3 regions of the Paenibacillus sp. FSL H8-0048 genome follow, and region 3 is predicted to be linked to each of the others. Evidence: riboswitches for the same ligand, from Rfam matches in the RefSeq annotation. Region 3 holds a riboswitch; each other region holds the start of a gene.

Region 1 (6,285 bases), 4.0 Mb from region 3:
CTGCATACAGCATTATTATGTTTCGAATTTTCCAATTATACCCTATTTGCCTGCTGCAGCGTACCCGGAACGGAATTCCTCCCGCCGCGCGGACCGCTCCTCCTCTTTCATCCGGGGACAGGTATAACACAGCCTCCCGCCCTCAGTCCGGTAATACATGCAGCAGCGGTTACGCATTTGAACCGTCTGCTCCGGGTCCGTGAGCGATTCGATTCTCCGCACCTTCACCTGGAACGGATTCCGCGGCATCCCGAATACGGCAGCGGGCAGCTCATCCTTCAGATAGGTGTAATCCTCCTCCAGCCGGTGTAGCAGGAGCGGATCTGTAAGCTCAGCGGCAAAGGCTTCCGCATAATAATTGAATTTGGTCGGCAGCTGTCCCCAGATCTCCCCAAGCGAAAGACCGCTCACCTGTGAAGCCTTACGGATCAGCGGCCCGGCTGTGCTCTGGTAGAAGCTGGCGAGCACCTCACTACGCCAAGCCTTTCGGCCCGGCTCATCTACCGGAGCTTGTACCATCCCCCATTCACGAAGCGAGAAGGCAACACGGCAGTAGCCGTCGGCCGGAACCAGATGCAGCTGAAGATTCCGTAGACTGAAATCCGGTACGTACAAGAAGCCGGTCACTGAATACTGGACAGCGAGCGCAATCATGCTCAGATAACCGCCGAAATACGCGCCGGCCGCTTTATCGTCAAGCGCCTTCATCAGCGGCCGGTAAGCCTCCATGAAGGTCCTCATTCCCGCCTCTTCTGCCAGTTCAGCAGCTGAGAAGGAATACACCGCTCCCTCCGGCACCTCAGAATGGAGATCAAACTTGGAGCTGTATTCTTGCCTCAGGAATTCATTCATGCTGCCGTCCTACAGCCCGACTGCTTTGTATGCAGCCAGCTCATAAGGCAGACACAGCGGCACACCTGTACGCGGATCAGGCACAATATCCGCCTCAATGCCGAATACCTCACGCAGCACCGCCGGTGTCATTACCTCGTTCGGAGCGCCCTCGCTGATTACATTGCCGGATTTGATCGCAACCATATGCTGCGCATATCGGGAGGCATGGTTCAAATCATGGACAACCATAATGATCGTCCGGCCTTCCTGCTCATTGAGCTTCTGCAGCAGCTGAAGCACCTCCAGCTGATGGGCCATATCCAGGAAGGTCGTCGGCTCATCGAGGAATAGAATATCTGTCTGCTGTGCCAGCGCCATGGCGATCCAGGCCCGCTGCCGTTGTCCGCCGGAGAGACGGTCAATCGGCCGGTCACGGAATTCATTCATGCCGGTCAGCGCAATCGCATCGGCAATAATGCTGCGGTCTTCAGGCGTGAGGCTGCCGAAGCCCTTCTGATGCGGATACCGTCCATAGCCTACCAGCTCAGATACCGTTAAGCCGTCAGGGGCGGTAGGATTCTGCGGCAGAATCGCCAGCTGGCGGGCCACTTCTTTGGTGGACAGATTGTGAATGGACTTCCCGTCCAGCATTACACTCCCGCTCTTCGGCTTCATGAGCCGGGCCATCGTCTTCAGAATCGTGGATTTCCCCGAGCCGTTTGCCCCGACAAGCGCCGTAATCTTCCCTGTCGGAAGCGACAGATTCAACCCCTTCACAATCATAGTCTCCGCATATCCGATGCTCAATTGCTCTGTATTTAAACGTTCCGACATGATAACACTCCTCATATAAATGTACTGGAGCAAGGCTCCTCTATGATAATTTCGGCTATACAACAGACAAGCTCAATTACTGCTTATAGATTGATGATATTGATTCTCATTATCTCTGTCAACTAAAACGTAAAAACGGCCGCCTCCGCATGAAGCAGAAGCAGCCGTCTTCCTGTAATCTTCTATATTATTTATGCAAATGGAAAGGAACCGTGGCGATGACAATGTCCTTCTGATTCATTAGATAAGAGCGGATGAACAAGCTGGTCTGATTATGCAGCACCGCCTGCCACCAATGCTTGGTCACGAATTGCGGAATCAGGACGGTAATATGATCCGTTGAAGAGGTCTTCCACTCTACTGTATCGATGAACTTCACCAGCGGGCGGATAATGCTGCGGTAGCGGGAGCGCAGGACGATCAGACGTACCCCAGGGTTCCACTCCTCCCACTTCTGCTCCATCTTGTGAATCTCTTCTTCATCGAAGCCTACATATACAGCGACGACATTATCAGTCAATGACTTCGCATAGCTGATCGAATGCAGTACAGCGCGGGTCACACCGGCGACAGGAACGACTACGGTGCTTCCTTTGATACAAGGCTTATCTGTAGCCGGACAGATCCGCAGCTGATCGGCAATATTCATATAATGGCGGTGAATCCGGTGGAACACAATAATGACGACCGGCAGGAAGATGAAGGCCATCCACACGCTGGAGAATTTGGTGATGATGAAGATCATGGTGATCGTTAATGTAGTTAGCATCCCGACCGTATTCACAGCGAACTTGCTCTGCCAGCCTTGCGGCTTCGTCCGGTACCACTGGACCATCATGCCAAGCTGCGACAGCGTGAACGGAATGAATACCCCTACTGCATATAATGGAATGAGTCCTTCCGTATTCCCGTGAAATGCCGCTACCAGCACTGCCGACATCACGCCGAGGAAAATAATACCGTTGGAGAAGCCCAGCCGGTCGCCGCGCACCATGAAGGCATGGGGCAGATATTTGTCTTTGGCGAACATGAACGCCAGCAGCGGGAAGGCTGAGTACGCCGTGTTGGCTGCCAGGAACAGGATAACCGCCGTAATCCCCTGAATGAAGAAGTACAGTCCGCCGCGGCCGAAGGTAGACTCGGTAATCTGTGAGACCACGGTGGCCTTCTCATCGGGCATAATGCCGTACCAGTAAGCGAGCAGCGTAATGCCTGTGAACATCACCCCGAGAATGAGGCCCATGAGCATCAGCGTTTTGGCTGCATTTTTCTCCGCCGGCGCTTTGAAGTTAGGAATAGCATTGGAGACAGCCTCAACCCCGGTCAGAGCCGAACAGCCGGAGCTGAATGCCTTCAGCAGCAGGAACATACTCACGTTCGACACCGCCGAGCCAATCTCAGGAATTTGCGCATGAGCGCCGCCAGTTAGATATTTGAAGATCCCTGCGATAATCAGCACGAAGATGGAGACGACGAACAGATAGACCGGGATAGCGATGAACGAAGCCGATTCGGTCACCCCGCGCAGATTAACAATCGTTAAGAGTACGATAACAGATACCGCTATGAGGACACTATGATTATGCAGACTTGGAAAAGCTGAAGTGATCGCATCCGTCCCCGCCGAGGCGCTTACGGCCACCGTCAGAATGTAATCCACCAGCAGCGAGCCGCCGGCCAGTAAGCCGGTATGCACCCCAAGATTGCTTTTGGCGACAATGTACGCGCCCCCGCCCTGGGGATAAGCGAAGATCGTCTGCCGGTAGGACAAAATCAGAATAGCCAGCAGGCCCAATACGGCTAATGCGATTGGCAAGGAGTACCAGATGGCGGTGAACCCGGCGGCCACCAGTACGATTAGAATTTGTTCTGTTCCGTAGGCTACAGACGAGAGCGCATCAGAAGACAGGACAGCCAGTGCTTTCACCTTGGATAACTTTTCATGATCGAGTTCGTTCGACTTCATCGGACGCCCGATCAATAGTCGTTTTACCTTGCTTACCATTGTAGTAACAGTTCCTCTCTTGGTTAAGTTGAAACGGGCTTTCCCTGCGCTGTTTTCATAAGTGGATTTCATAAATGCAGGCACCAAAATAAGCATACGGAAATGATCCGCATGCCTTAGAGTGCATGGTCATTATCCCACTTGTAGCTTACGAGGTTAGCTGGCGGATTCGGACTGTGGTAGCCCTACGGTTACAGGCCCTTGCGGCCCGTTCCGATTCACCCCTTTTGGCCTTGGCCAAAGTGTGGTTCCCCCGTTTTTCCATCCGGAAAATTCAGCGCATATTCAACTTCTCACAAGGACTAATATTAAGCTACAACGCGTCTTCCGTAAAGCGTGGAAACAAATGAAAAAAGAATGAAAAGCACTCAAAACAACCAAATTCATCATCCGGTATGTCTTGGTCTTTCATTCTCTTTCATTATCCCTTTAACACGTGATTTTACAGGGTTTTTGTATATTATTTTTTGCTAAAATTAAGGGCATTCTCTTCTCTTCCTTCTGCCCCTCAGCTTCTTACTCCGCAGGCTCCTCCTTGCGTCCTGTCCAGAGCAGAATGGAGATTAAGGCAAAGGCTATAAGTGCAAGCAGAGGGACCGTTACAAATCCGAACCAATTCAGATAGTCCTTGTTGCACGGTACGCCGATGGTGCAGGGAAGCACCTTGCTAAGGGCGGGAATTTTCTGCTCTGCATAGTGATAAATAGAGATGCAGCCCCCGATCAGACTAAGAGGAAGCACATAAGGAATGATCCGCTTGTCCGCCCGGTAGGTGGCGATCCCCAGCAGGAACAGCTGCGGGTACATGAAGATCCGCTGGAACCAGCACAGCCTGCACGGCTCGTAATGCAGGACCTCACTGAGATACAGGCTACCCGCTACAGCCACCACACAGACGAACCAGGCCAAGTACAGACAATTACGCCGGCAGAAGGCAGAGAAGGCGGTCATTGGGCGGCTCCTGCTCCCGCTGCTGCTGTTGCTGCCTGAATCTGGGCATCAATCGCCTCCATATTGAAGGGCTCCTTCACCTTGATGCCGTTCACATACAAGGATGGCGTATTCGTTACGCCCGTATCGGTGCCCACCTGAATATCCCGGTCCAGCTCCTTCTCATAGGTACGGTCATCAATATCCTTACGTAGCAGATCATAATCCACCGGCAGGTCCAGCTGCTTGGCAAGACTCACCAGGAAGTCAGATGTAGCCCACTCCTCTTCTTCATTTCCCTGATTCGCATAGATCGCATCAAAGTACTTCCAGAACGCTTCCTGGTTCTGATGATACACCGACAGCGCAGCCAGGGAGGCTGTTCTGGAATCCTTGCCGATAAAGGCCAGATTCACGAAATAGAAGGCCGCTTTATTTTGGTCCACATAACCTTGAACGATCTGCGGTTTGATCACACCGGTGAACTGGGCGCAAGCCGGGCATTTGAAATCGCCGAATTCCACAATTTTGACCGGAGCATCCTCCTTGCCAAGCCGCATCATTTCGCTGTAATTGAAGGCAACTGGCTTACTGTCTGTACCGGCAGGCGAAGAGTCCTTCGAAGCCAGCATGAATAAGCCTACAAAAATAATAACGACAATAGCTACCGTACTCACGATCAGAATTCTCGTTTTCTGCTTCTGCTGTTCCTGCTCTGCCCTGCGCTTCTCCTGCTTGCTCATCTGGGGAGCCATGACAGTGTTCTTTTTTGTTTTGCTCAAAGAGAGTTCCTTTCCGTCCTCAGGACTGTCGTGATAAAAGAATAGTTACTTTCAAATTATATAATGTTAACTCTCTTGTTGGCAATCGCTGTCTTATACGGCTTCGTTCTCGTCTGCCGATTTCCCTTCCCCGGTATCCTTGCCGAAGAATACCTCCGGGGAATGCTCCTGCGACTGCAGCTTAATCCTGAAGAAGAATTGTGTGCCGCCACCCTCTGCCGGTTCTGCCCAGATCTCCCCTTGCATCAGGTCTACCAGCTTCTTGCAGATCGCAAGGCCCAGACCTGTACCGGGGTATTTGCGGGTATGCGACCCGTCCACCTGGGAGAAGGACTGGAAGAGCAGCTGCAGCTTATCCGGAGAGATACCAATGCCTGTGTCGCGCACCATGAATTGCAGAGCCTGAGCGGTCTCTCTGACGCCATAGGATTCCACCTTCACCATTACCGTACCGGATGGCGTGAATTTCACCGCATTACCGATCAGATTGATCAGAATCTGGCGGACACGCGCCGCATCCCCGGTGAACTTGTCGGGAAGCCCCTCTTCGATCTCAAGCTTCAGGGATAACGGCTTGTCTTGTGTGCTCACCGTGAACAGATCCATACAGCCTTGGAGCAAAGCCCTCAGCCCGAAAGTATCTTTGTTCAGCGAGAGGCCGTCCGCCTCCAGGCGGGAGATATCGAGAATATCGCTCATCACATGCAGCAGAGCGTGGCTGCTTGTACTCTGAAGCCGCAGAAGCTCCAGATGCTCTGGATTGCTGATCTCCTCGGCCAGCAGCTGGTTGACGCCGATAATGCCGTTCAGTGGTGTGCGGATCTCATGGCTCATGGTGGCGAGGAACTCGCTTTTCATCGTCACAGCACTCTCCGCGGCATCCCTGGCCTCCAGCAGCTC
Region 2 (6,285 bases), 530 kb from region 3:
TTGGACATACAATAGCCATACATATTGATCCGCTTGTTCCGTCCGATGCTTCCGGCCTCCGACGAGATATTAACCACCAGACGCTGGCGGCCTTGCAGCAGTAAGCCCATTAATGCATTACTTACCCTCAGCGCACCCAGCGTGTTCACGTTATAGATCTCCGCCATCGCTTCATCATCCATATCCACGAGCACCGTTGCATCATCCGACCGGTGGATAATCCCCGCGTTATTGATTATCATATCAAGGTGCCCTGTACTTCCGGCAATACTCCGTGCCGCCTCCTTTACGCTCCCTGCATTGCCGATATCAAGAGGGACCATCCTCAGGCTATCCGGGTATTGCGCTTTCAAAGCTTCAAGTAGCGCAAGGTCCGGCAAATACTGTCCGGCAAACACCATGTACTTACTCTCCAAAAGAGATCGAACGAGGCACAATCCCAGTCCACGGTCAGCACCGGTAACACAAGCAACCCTTTTCATGAGCTCCCCCCTCATATCTGCATGATTATGCACCGAGCCTAGGTTCATCCCTCTCACATTAGCATGGCCTGAGGCCGTTAACAACATCCTGCAAGGGAGGGGCGGGCTAAGCTGAACTTTATTTTTGCTTTAATTTTGAACTATGCTACAATCAAGATTAATAGTTGTTAACAACACAATTGTTGACAACAGGTTTCATTAACTCTTACCCAGGAAGGTGATCCTCCGATGTCTATTCAACAAATTCACACTAAGGAAGAATTACAGCAATATATCGGGCAGCCTGGCAAAAAACTGCTCTTCAAGCACAGCACCACCTGCCCGATCAGCGCCAAGGCCAACGAGGAATTCCAGGCCTATGCACAGCATTCAGATACTCCTGCCGCCGTTGTCCATGTAATCGAAGACCGTCCTGTCTCCAATCAGATTGCCGAGGATTTCGGAATCAAGCATGAATCCCCGCAAATCTTCCTGCTGGAGGACAGCCAAGTCCGCTGGAACACCTCACACTGGAAGATTACCCAAAAAGCGATAAAGGAAGCAGTGGAACAATGAGCGGGAACGTAATTGTCTACTCGACCTCCGGTTGCAGCGAATGCAATCAGGTCAAGCAGCTGCTGGAGAGCAAAGGCATTCCCTTCGAGGTGCGGGAAGTGATGACAAGCTCCGTCTATCAGGAGGAAGTGGAGAAGCTGGGCTTCATGGGCATTCCGGTCACCGTATCCGGGGACCGGGCAGTCAAGGGCTTCAATCTTCCTGAGCTCCAGAAGCTTATGGATGCTGCTGTTCTGTAATATACACAAAGGTGCTGTCCTCTCAACAGGAGCAGCACCTTTTTTTTGCGATTCATTGATGTAAAATATGTATATTTATATATATCTGGAGGAACAGGAGGACTGATTAATTGAACTGGCTACAAGATGAGCAGGCCGCCAAATGGCGTGAAGAAGGACAGCGTTATGCGAGCGACGTCAATCAATTCGTACATAAGGGACTGACTGAAGGCTGGGACAAGGCGGGAGATGAACCGGCAGAGGATACACGCGGGGCCCTCGCCGCCACAATCTATAAGATGATTCGGGGAGCTAATGAGCATGGTGAAATTGCTGAGCTGCGGGCGCAATTGCCGGCGGCAACGTGGCCGCTCTCCGGCCACTTTCAGAAGGAGATGCAGGCGGTTCGCGGTATCCATTTCATCAGTGATGATGCTGTGGTGTTCAGCATAGGCTCACCCTGGGAGAAGAATGCAGTTGTGGCTGTGCATAAGGATGTTATTTCCGTATTCGACGAGTTTAGCCTGGTTGGGGCATCTCCTGATAATCAGTTCTATGCGCTCGCCGGAACTCAAGGCATTACCATTATGCAATCCATGAACAGCGAGTTGCAGGGAGAGGTCGTTGCCGAGCTTTCATGGCGTGAGCTAAATGGAACGATTCAAGCGCTGGACCCGGACTTTACTGTTTTGAACTTAGACAGCCTGGACCAGGAGTTACCCTTGGAGGAGATCATTCCTTTTAACGGGGGCGGGGCGTTATTGCTTGTTACGAGCCAGGGAATTTTCCTGGTCCAGCAAGCGCTGGATAAGCCCTGGGAGGTGAAGCTGCTGCATCCTGATCTCGAAGAATATAAAGCAGATGAGATGGAGCATATTGAAATTGACATGCCGCATGGTGCCGTCTCACCGGACGGAAGATGGATTGCCTACGGCAGCCAGGGCAGCGACCATCTTTTATATGACACAACTTCAGGACAGGTTCACTTATTCAATCCGGAATCGAGCTACCCGCACTATACTATATTTACGAAGGACCAGCATAGCGTATGGTACAATGCCTGCCACTTCTATAATGGCGTTACCCTCGCCGTGTCCCTTGAAGATGCGGAAGCAGGCAAGCTTCTGCCAGATCAGGAATATCCGCTTGTCAACGAGGAGGCCCGGGTATATGCGGCGGCAGCGCTGAAGGACGGTGTTGTCATTGGCGACGCCTATGGCTACTTGACGCTCATTGACCTAGAGGGGCGGGAGCTGTGGCGTTATTATGCCGGAAGCACTATATCAGGCTTAGCTGTCAATGCGGATGAGACATTGCTGGCCGTGGGGACTTATGGAGGGATGCTGCATTTCCTGGACCTTCATGCCACCGAGCGTAGCGGCTATGAGATTACAACAGGAGCCGTTCGTGAGGTGAAGCGGATTATTGCCTGGAAGAATCAGAAGGTTCCGCTGTGGTGGTAGTCTAATACAAGGGGCCTTCATCCCCACCGCCGTCTGCCAAAAATAAAAAACAGCGCTTGAGCGAGATAAATGGCGGATAATCTGCTACATATAGGTGTTTTGGCTTTCCTATGCGCAGCTATTCAGGCATTTGCTGAAAACAAGGCGAATAGCACTCTTTTCCATTTTTACAAACCCCCTCCGAAGAGAGTATGATTCGTGTTGAAAGCAAATGAATGCATTCATGAAAATGAGCATATGCATGCACGCTGAATTTCCGTCTTGTGGAAAACGGGGGAACCATCCGGCCGTCAGGCCGACTTGGGGTGAATCCGAAGGAGAATGCCACGCGCAGGTCTCCGGCAGGTAGGGCGACTCTCACCGTCCGAATCCGACAGCTAACCTCGTAAGCGTAAGGAGAGAGTCCTGATCCGCCAAGCTTTTGTGCCAGGCGTCTTACGCCCTGTTACCCACAACCGCAGGCAGAGGTCCTCCTCTGCCTGCGGTTTTTTGCGCGCTGGAATGAACTGCACAGTATAGATTCTGAAAGGAACGTGACCACATGCCTGACCCCTTACCGCCCAAACTGACAGCTGCTGCCGGGTTCAACCACTACACCCAGCAATATAGCGGTCCCGTCTATGCGCTTAGCTGCCTGCTGCTGGACAAAGGCGCCCGCGCCGAACAAGCAACCACCGCCACCTTCGCTGCCCTCCATCCACTGTGGCTGAAGGGCAGCCTCACTGGAGACAGCGCTGCTGCGTCTGCTTACAGAGAGTGCATCCGCCAATGTGCCGCGCTCGCGCGGAACCATAGCCGCTCCGCTTCTGTGCTCAACTGGGACGATCACGTTGCCAGTGCCTTATGGTACGGCATCCAGCTCCCCTTGCCCGACATCAGCCAGATCCTGGAGTGCAGCATCCCCGAGCTGAAGGCCCGGCTTAGAGGAATACGCGAACAGATGGCAGCCGCACATTCGGCCTTGCCTGCGGTCCACCGCCCTTCGGCGGGATGAGACCGGGAATAACGCGGGATTCGTGGGATACAGGAATGAGTGCGGCGGAACGAGTTGGCTGTGGCGGAATTAGGATACGGATGCGGCAGAAGGAGTCTGATGTGGCGGAGTTAGGATACGGATGCGGCAGAAGGAGAGGGCGGGCGGCGGACTACAAATCCGCTATTTCGGCAAATGAGACTATTCTGAAGACCATGCGGACTGAGAGGCGCTTAATTAACCCATTCTGCCTCATTTGGTGCTCCAAACAGCCCGTTAACGTCCTCTCAGTCCGCAACGGGGAGATAATCGGTCTTTTTCACAAAATAAAGGCCTCTGAGTCCGCCTACAAAACAAAATCCGCCCCTCAAAATGGGGCTCTGGCTTCGATGATGACTGAGGTACTTTGCGGGACCCCACAGCATATCAAAAAAAGCCGCAGCATCCGCCGCGACTTAGTCCTTGACTCTCAGCGCCATCACGCACCCATACTGTGCCTGGCTCACCTTTCATAGCTCAACCATCCCATGAACCGATCCTGTCTCCGCCAACTGTTCATTACATAGAACTCAGCTCTTGCCTTTCCCGCTCTTACCACCCTTGCCGCCCTTGGCAAACCGCCAAAAAGCCATACAGCAGCCGAGTAATCCGGCTCCCAGCATTAGGGTCTGTAACGCCCCCAGCCATGTCGACTGATCCGAGGGGATCAGGCTGCTGACAATAATGAGCAGGATAGAGGCCGCGACCAGCACGGGGGTTTGTCTGCTTTTCTTCACAACCATTCACCACTCCTGTTAGTAATTCTTCACTCTATAGTACTCGAAATCAGCGAAGGAGTCATGCTGGTGGGCATCAACCGAACCGATGAAATTGAACAAGCCTGTAAATCCGCCAATCTCCCCCGGCTCCCCGTTCACGCCTTCATCCGACAGATAGAGTGCATCGATATTCTCTATAAAAGCTTGCCAATCCCCGTTATCCCCGAAACGGTAATGGATACTCGCGATGCCTGAATGATAGATCAGCTTGAGCTCCGCTGTGTCTTCAGGGACAGGAATGTAATGGTGGACCCGCTCGGTGCGTTCCCCCAGCTTGGCCTGCAGCACAGATAGAACAGTGCCCTTTGATTCGGAGTGGGTCAAGTGAACGTACAGCCAATTATTCGAATCATAGTATAGCCCCATCCCCGCCGTTTCCGAGTAATGATCGGGATGAAACTCCACCTTGGTCTGAACTTCATAATGAAGGGAGGTAGCACGTGTGGCCAACATCGCCGGATTGATCTGCGAGAAGAAAGAATTCTCTCCATGAATGCGCAAGTAACCGGGACGTTCAACCGTATTCACCCATGCTGCTTGCTGGTCCCGGTATGGAGTCAGAAAGTGAAGATCATAGTGCTCCCGGTTAAAATCATCAAATACGTCATGAGAGAGTCTGTCCCCCTCTAGTTCAACACCTGTTAACCCCTCAACCTCCATTTTGGCTACATTCGATCCGTCCTTCATTTCCAGCCAGCCGTCCTCTGTCCAATGCATTTTCTGTATAGAGGTTTCACGGCCTAATGGGTTTAAAAGCGTTCCTTCCACAGGCCGTGACATTAAATGGGCAATGTACCATTCGCCTGTTTGGGTTTGAACTAATGAGCCGTGACCTGCTTTTTGCATGATTGAACCTGGATTATACATCTCAAAATGCCCGGCATCCGGATTGCCCAGTGAGAATAGATGACGCGGCGAGGAAGTGATAATAGGCTCTCCCGACGGATGCGCTTCATAGGGGCCAAAAATATTCTCCGAACGTCCCAGCTCCACACCATGAGCATAACCCGTTCCGCCAGCTGCTAATAGCAGATAGTACATATCTCTATATTTATAGATCTGCGGTGCTTCCGCACAGCCGCGGCTGGTGAAGCCTTGCGTCACCCGGTGCCATTGTCCAGCGATCTTCCCCACATTCAAATCAAATTCAGCGATCACAATATGTCCAGGCGCCTGATACCCTTCACGGGTCTCCCATTCAAGAATGGACACATAGTGTTTGCCGTCTTCATCATGAAAGAGCGCCGGATCGAAACCGATGGATGTCAGATAGATGGGCTCCGACCAGGGTCCCTGGATATCTTCTGCCCACATGGCATAGGAATCCGAGTTAAATTCACGGCCTGCCATGTTTAACATATGTGAATAGGCTAACCAGTACCGATTCGTCCTGGAATCGTAGGAGAGATGCGGGGCCCAGATCCCGGCTGGAGTATTTGTGCCTCTTAGATTCACTTCCCCTTTATTCAGGGCAAAGGCCGTCAACTCCCAATCCGCTAAATCGTTTGACTTGAAAATTTGAATGCCGGGATTCCAATGAAACGTAGATGTCGCAATATAATACACATCATCTACTCTAATAATAGAGGGATCTGGTGCCATTCCAGGGATTATAGGATTATTAATCTTCGTCATTGATTTGCTTCCCTTCGCTGTTTAGCCATATTATTTACCCTTTTCCTGTTGTCTATGTATATTATAATAACTAGTAACGTACTTATGCGATGGGATGATTACGGCTAGATTTACCCAAATCAAAGGCAGGTGCTGCAAATT
Region 3 (6,285 bases):
GGCAATCGCGTGGGCCAGAACGTCCATATTACTCATATCGCCCAAGGCGGCAATCAGCCCGATAACAGCACCGAGGACCCCCAGCGTAGGAGCGTACATCCCGGCCTGGGAGAAGATCAGGGCCCCGGCTTTATGTCTGTCCTCAGTGGCATGAATATCTTCCATTAATACATCCCGGACGAACTCCTGATCGTTGCCGTCAATAATCATCCGCATGCCGTTTCGGAGGAAGGCATCTTCAATCTCATCGACATTGGACTCCAGGGCAAGCAGCCCTTCGCGGCGGGTAATGGACGCCCATTCCATGAACATGGTAATCAGTTCGGGCTTGCCGACCATTTTTTTCTTCGTAAACAGGATCTTTAGCAGCTTAGGGAAATTCTTGACTTCCGACATCGGAAAGGCCATGAAGATAGAGGCAGCCGTGCCAAGAAAAATAATGACATAGGCAGCGGGGTTGTTCAAGCTTGCAAGCGGAGCATGCTTGAGTATCATCCCCCAGACTACTGCGATCAGACCAAAAACCAGGCCTAGAATTGTTGAGATTTCCATTTATGCACCTCGTCCATGAGAATTAAGAAGTGATCGACTAACCGCGTAATTCGTCCTTGAACCGCGGGAGAACACTCTGTTCGTAACCAAATCACGTATATTCTTCTTTATCGACATCATTCCCTTTTTTGTGAAGTGATTTTTTCGGCTATAATAGATAAGGTAGGTTATTATTCATCAGCGAAGAAAACGGAGTGATTGATGTGGGAGTTAAGCATGGCAGAGATTACGGTGAAATTCTGGTTGAACTGACAGGAGCCGTTGGACGGATTTCAGACGGGTACATTTTTTTTGAAATGGAGCCTGAAGAGTGGACGAATCTGCCGGAGGAATCGAGGCAGGAGGTCTGGGAGGCGCTTGCGGAAGACCTGTTCTACGCGCTGGGCAATGAGCCGGTCATTCAGGTGGGCAGCGGAGTTGTAATGTACGATAAAGAAACACACCGCATTAACATTCTGCTGGGCGATGAAGATTTGGCTTCGGTCGTTCTTGTATAAAGCAGGGGCAAAATGCGGCAGCTGGTTTGTCCCGGGCATCCGGCCATGTTAAGATTGGAAGTGGAGTACTAATTGCCGGGATGTCAGAATACATTTAATCAAAAATCTTTGGCCTGGCACATCCCTTGGACTTTCTGAAGCTGAGGGATGTTTTATTTGGAGGAAAGAGCAGGCTTAAGAAACCGTTAACTTAGCAAGGGAGGAAACGAATTGCAATTAACTGAGGAACAACTGCAGGAGCAGATCGGCAAGCTTGAGGGTTGGAAGCTGGAGAGGGATAGGCTGGTGCGCAAATATATGTTCAGTGAATATATGAAGGGAATTGCTTTTGTAGATGAGGTAGCGGCAATTTCGGAGGCCTTTGAGCATCACCCGCATATCACCATTGATTACAAGACGGTCGTTCTGCGGCTGGCTGCAGATGTGGAGAAGCTCGATCTCCGCCAGGCGCATGAATTTAATGAGGCATTCGAGAAGACCCGCTAGAGGACAAGGCCCCTAAGAAGACAACAGGAATATCTGGTCAATAGAAATGCCCGTGCAAGGATCATTCGTTATCCTCGTCACGGGCATTATACATTTATTTCTTCTCAGCCAGCCATAAGGCTACATTCGCAATCTCTTCAGGGGCCAGCCTGTCTTTGAAGGGAGGCATCTGTCCGCGGCCCTTGGTGACTATGCTGTAAATCTGAGCTGCGTCATGCGAAGCGCCTTCCTGCTGCAGGCTGGGTCCCGCCCCGCCCTGAAGCTGGTCACCGTGGCAGGAGATACAATTGGCCTTCACTGTGGCTTCTGCGCCCGCAGCGTCCAGCACAACCTCCGGCATGGTCGGCTTGTTCTGTTCGGCTACCTCAGATTTACCGGGTAAGGTAAACATTAAGATTACTGCAAAGGCACAGGCGGCAAAAAACAAACCGCTCATGATCCATTTCTGCATCTGCATCCGTCCCTCCATGTAAGCTGCTGACTCCATTATAGCGGAAGGTGAAGCGTTATCATAGTATGTGTGTCAAAAAAATGAACACAAATGATCCATTTTTTGAAAATCAATCTATTTCTGGTGCTATTCCTCATAGACCATGCAATAAAAAGGCTTATTACCGGTCGGAGTGCGGCGTTCATAGGTATCCGTTATAGTGAACCCGCATTTCTGATAAGCGCGGATGGCGCGCTGGTTCCAGGTCAGCACCTCCAGGTCGATCTCACGCTCCGGGTAACGCGCCTGTGCTGCCTGCACAATAGCCTTCATGAACAGATGCCCCATCCCATGGCCGCACAGCTCGGGCCGCATTCCGACACCAAGCCGGACTACCCCCTCCATCGGAAAGAGCTGGGCAAAGCCGCACAGATCCCCCTGCCCGTTCACGACAGATACATATTGCTCACTTCGCAGCTGCGGATCTCCGAACTCCACCCCCAGCGCCTGCATCTGCTCCCAGGACATCCAGCCGTAAATATTATACGGAGGCTTGTAGCTCCACTCACAGATCTCAGCGGCATGCTGCGGCTCCATAGGCACCACGTAAAAGGTTAACGGGGAGCTTATCATTAGGGGAGACCTCCTTCCAGCCGAAACGGTATCATCCTTTAAAGGGACGGCAAGGCCGTTTCCACTTGTTCTTAATATTAATTATATACAAAAACGGCCAGTTTCGACGCAAATTCCTTGCGGAAATGCAGAAACTTGACAAACGCCAATAATTATTTTCCGAAAGTATAGAATCGGTGTTTTACAAATATAGAGGCGGGTAAGTAATTTTATAGACAAAAAAAGCCCTTCTCCAAGATTTCGGGAAAAATCTCGGAAAAGAGCGTTTGGTTGCAAAAAATTATTGTACATCATCATTGTCTTGGGAATCCGAAGCTACATTCTTGTAAGCATCTGTACTCATGATTCGTTTGGCGCCAACGTAGCGGTTGACGTAATAGCTGTCACTCAGCGAACTGATGGTTACACCACGTGAGGAAGAGGCATGGGCGAATTCGCCGTCACCGACATAAACACCGACATGAGACACGCCTTTACCATTGGTATTAAAGAATACCAGATCGCCCGGTCTTATCTCGTCACGGGACACGGCAGTGCCCATCTGATACTGGGAGCCGGATTGATGGGGCAGGTTAATGCCGATCTTATCAAAAACATACATTGTAAATCCGGAGCAATCAAACCCGTTAGTTGATGTACCGCCGGACACGTATTTGGTTCCGATGGCTTTGTCGATCACTTTATCCATTTTGGAATCCGCGAAAGCGCTTCCTGCTCCGATGGTGAAGATAATGGACAAGCTTAGTACTGCGGCTGCTAGCTTCTTCTTCAAAAGTAAATACCCCTTCCAATGCCTACGAGGTTAGCTTAAGGGTTCGGTTGAAGGTCCCCTATGACCCCTCTTAGAATAGGAGGTCAATTCACCCAAAGTGGTTCCCCCGTTTCCCTAATTCATTAGGGAACTCGGCACGACTGTTGATTAGGATTAGCGGTTCATTCAATACATGACAAAACCTTTGTTAAAAGCGATTCAATAATTACAAAAATGTTACTAAAAGCTCACTGCGATAATTGTAACAAAGACTAAAGCGCTTGGCAATCACTTATAACATATTAATGCATCTTTTTTGCTGTTTTTTAGAGTTATAGCCCTTTCGGAAGACTCATAACTATGCGCAGGCATTATTTTATATGATTTTTTCTTTGTTTTTGCAAGAAAATGCTGTTTCAAGGCTGTAGATTCGGGTAAAAGGTAGAATAAGGAAAAGGAAAAACCCGGAAATGATTACGGCAATAATCATCCCGGGCTCGTATAAGTTACATTTAGTTGTTAGAGGCTGAAATATTCGGGGTATGCTTCAAAAGGTTCAATCGTAAGCGACAGCTTGGTAGGCTGTTGTGCTCATTACTCGTTTGGCGCCAACGTAGCGGTTGGCCCAGTAGGACTGGCTCATCGAACTGATGGTTACACCACGTGAACTTGAGGACTGTGCGAACTTCCCGTTTCCAACATAAATACCGACATGGGACACTCCGTTACCCAGGGTATTGAAGAACACGAGATCACCGGAACGCAGATTGCTCTTAGATACACTTGTTCCAACTTTGTACTGTGCTTTCGAGGTGCGGGGCAAGGAAAGTCCTACATTCTTGAACACATACTTGGTAAATCCGGAACAGTCGAAGCCGCTGGTGGTTGTGCCCCCGGTTTTATACGACGTCCCAATGGTTTTTGAAATCACAGTATCCATTTTGGAATCTGCGAAGGCACTGCCTGCTCCGAGTGTGAATACCATCACAAGACCCAGCGCTGCTGCGGTGCATTTTTTCTTGAAATTCTGACTAATCAAAAGATGTACTCCTTCCAGGGCCTGCGAGGTTAGCTTAAGGATTCGGTAGAAGGTTCCCCTATGACCCCTCTAAAGCGAGATCAATTCACCCAAAATATGGTTCCCCCACTTCCCGGTGCAGGGAATTCGGCGTTTTATGCACCAGAACAGTGACTTATCGGCATTGATTAAATTGCAATAGTTACGGAAGATTTTGCTTTAAATATTACAAGTTTGTTACTACTAGTACAGCCATCATTGTATCAGAGGATTTACTCTTTTGCAAATGCTTTTGTCCTCCGGTTCATGCAAAAAAGAGTCCTGCTCCCTGATAAGGGGCTGTGACTCTCTTTAGTATGCCGCTTCAGCAGCTTATTATTGTGGAAATGATTTACTGGACCAGAGATGGTACTGGGCAGCGATTCCCCACATGTTGAACAGCGTGGAGGGCAGCGGAGCGGCCTGGCGGAGCATAATAGCCGGCAATCCGGGATAGAACAGAGCAGAGGCGCTGCAGAGCAGAATTACGGCCAGGCTTCCCGCTCCCAGAATGACGGATATACCGATCGAAGGCATCAGCATCTTCAGACAGATCAGCAGCGAGGAGAACATGCCGTTACCTGCGGTATAGCCGAACTGCATATAGAGCAGAAGCTTGCGGACAAGGAAGAGATAGAGCAGCCAGCCTAGCACATAAGGCACCAGCTTGAGCAGGAGCTGTACATCGAGAACGCCGCTAAGCAGATGACGGTACATACGCGGAAGCAGCCAATAGAGCGGCAGGAGGGTTAGCGCCCATTCGGCTATGCCGAACACCAGCATCGGTAGCCCATATTTTCTCATTCCGGGAAAAAAGAACAGTCCCCGCGCTCCGGCGCGCTCCTGGTGAAGCTCATGCAGCAGCCCTGCACGGATAAAGGGAGTCACCAGCAGCCTTAGCACTGTCAGCGCCAGCAGCATCCACAGCCAGTGCTGCACGGCAGGGTCGGTGCGCAGCGCGGTCTGACCTTCGATATAGTACAGCAGCCTGCCTATTCCGCTGCCGCCGGCATTCGCATCCGGGTAGCGGAGCAGGACGGGGACAACCGCGCTTTTAATGAATTTGTACAGGAAATATCCCCAGAACAGCCGGTAGATAAATAGCAGAATCAATATATAGAACTGCTCTTTCATACTGATCCAACCGCGGGCAATTGAACTTTTCACCATTCCTTCACCTCACCAGACAAGAGTTCCGAGCAGGGTTTCAAGCAGAGTAGATGCGCTAAGCGTCCAGCGGGAGAGTGTACGCGGCTCAAGCTCCGCCATTCTGAAATTATTTAGATGCCTGCTCTCCAGCAGAATGGAATGCCCCGGATCGATCTCTGCGGAGACCAGCGGCGCTTTATACGCTAACTCGAAGGAAGTAGACTTACCCTCGCCATTCCAGTATTGCTGCACAGTGTACCCGTCTGCGAAGGTGAATTTCACGGGAACATCGGGGTACAGGCTGCCTTTATTGCTTACATCGACCACAGCGCTATAGCGGCTGTCCCCGCCATCGCTGTTGTCCCGTCTGACCGTGAGCCTGATATCATCAACTGCGAAGTCGGGTGCCCCCCCGCCATAGACATACCGTTCAAAATAAGTCTGCCAGGATTGCTTGGTCACTTTCTCCACAACCTTCTGGAAGTCGGCGGTGGTCGGGTGCTGGAAGCGGTATTTGCGGGCATAGGCGGCGAGGATGGCATCCATATTCTTGGTCCCGGCGATGCGTTCGATATCCTTCAGCACCAGCTTGCCACGGATATATACATTGCGCGTGTAGGCATCATCACCGGTGTATTTCCAGGTCTCCAGCTTAAGCGGCTGTGAAGAGGAGACCAGGCTGGACTGCAGCGGGAGGCTTGAGACCACGCCGTATTCCTGCTCCATCAGC

Evidence for each region. A riboswitch is a leader RNA that binds a small molecule or an ion and turns the genes downstream of it on or off. The one in region 3 is predicted to bind cyclic di-AMP.
Region 1: it holds a riboswitch for cyclic di-AMP, as region 3 does, so the genes downstream of both, NSU18_RS02300 (APC family permease) here and NSU18_RS19190 (C40 family peptidase) in region 3, are expected to answer to the same signal.
Region 2: it holds a riboswitch for cyclic di-AMP, as region 3 does, so the genes downstream of both, NSU18_RS16860 (hypothetical protein) here and NSU18_RS19190 (C40 family peptidase) in region 3, are expected to answer to the same signal.

What each region holds. Positions count from the first base shown of each region.
Region 1 is NZ_JBBODF010000001.1:486,324-492,608, reverse strand. It holds gene NSU18_RS02310 ((2Fe-2S)-binding protein) at 43-852, opposite strand; gene NSU18_RS02305 (ABC transporter ATP-binding protein) at 862-1,668, opposite strand; gene NSU18_RS02300 (APC family permease) at 1,856-3,673, opposite strand; cyclic di-AMP (ydaO/yuaA leader) riboswitch at 3,803-3,963, opposite strand; gene NSU18_RS02295 (disulfide oxidoreductase) at 4,190-4,624, opposite strand; gene NSU18_RS02290 (DsbA family protein) at 4,621-5,385, opposite strand; gene NSU18_RS02285 (sensor histidine kinase) at 5,479-6,285, opposite strand, start outside.
Region 2 is NZ_JBBODF010000001.1:3,978,363-3,984,647, forward strand. It holds gene NSU18_RS16840 (SDR family NAD(P)-dependent oxidoreductase) at 1-530, opposite strand, end outside; gene ytxJ (bacillithiol system redox-active protein YtxJ) at 711-1,037, shown strand; gene NSU18_RS16850 (glutaredoxin family protein) at 1,034-1,276, shown strand; gene NSU18_RS16855 (WD40 repeat domain-containing protein) at 1,387-2,718, shown strand; cyclic di-AMP (ydaO/yuaA leader) riboswitch at 2,955-3,124, shown strand; gene NSU18_RS16860 (hypothetical protein) at 3,260-3,712, shown strand; gene NSU18_RS16865 (hypothetical protein) at 4,261-4,467, opposite strand; gene NSU18_RS16870 (family 43 glycosylhydrolase) at 4,486-6,144, opposite strand.
Region 3 is NZ_JBBODF010000001.1:4,511,730-4,518,014, reverse strand. It holds gene motA (flagellar motor stator protein MotA) at 1-552, opposite strand, end outside; gene NSU18_RS19210 (hypothetical protein) at 756-1,049, shown strand; gene NSU18_RS19205 (4a-hydroxytetrahydrobiopterin dehydratase) at 1,260-1,535, shown strand; gene NSU18_RS19200 (c-type cytochrome) at 1,630-1,986, opposite strand; gene NSU18_RS19195 (GNAT family N-acetyltransferase) at 2,113-2,598, opposite strand; gene NSU18_RS19190 (C40 family peptidase) at 2,879-3,370, opposite strand; cyclic di-AMP (ydaO/yuaA leader) riboswitch at 3,375-3,517, opposite strand; gene NSU18_RS19185 (C40 family peptidase) at 3,906-4,334, opposite strand; cyclic di-AMP (ydaO/yuaA leader) riboswitch at 4,392-4,530, opposite strand; gene NSU18_RS19180 (hypothetical protein) at 4,743-5,576, opposite strand; gene NSU18_RS19175 (M1 family metallopeptidase) at 5,586-6,285, opposite strand, start outside.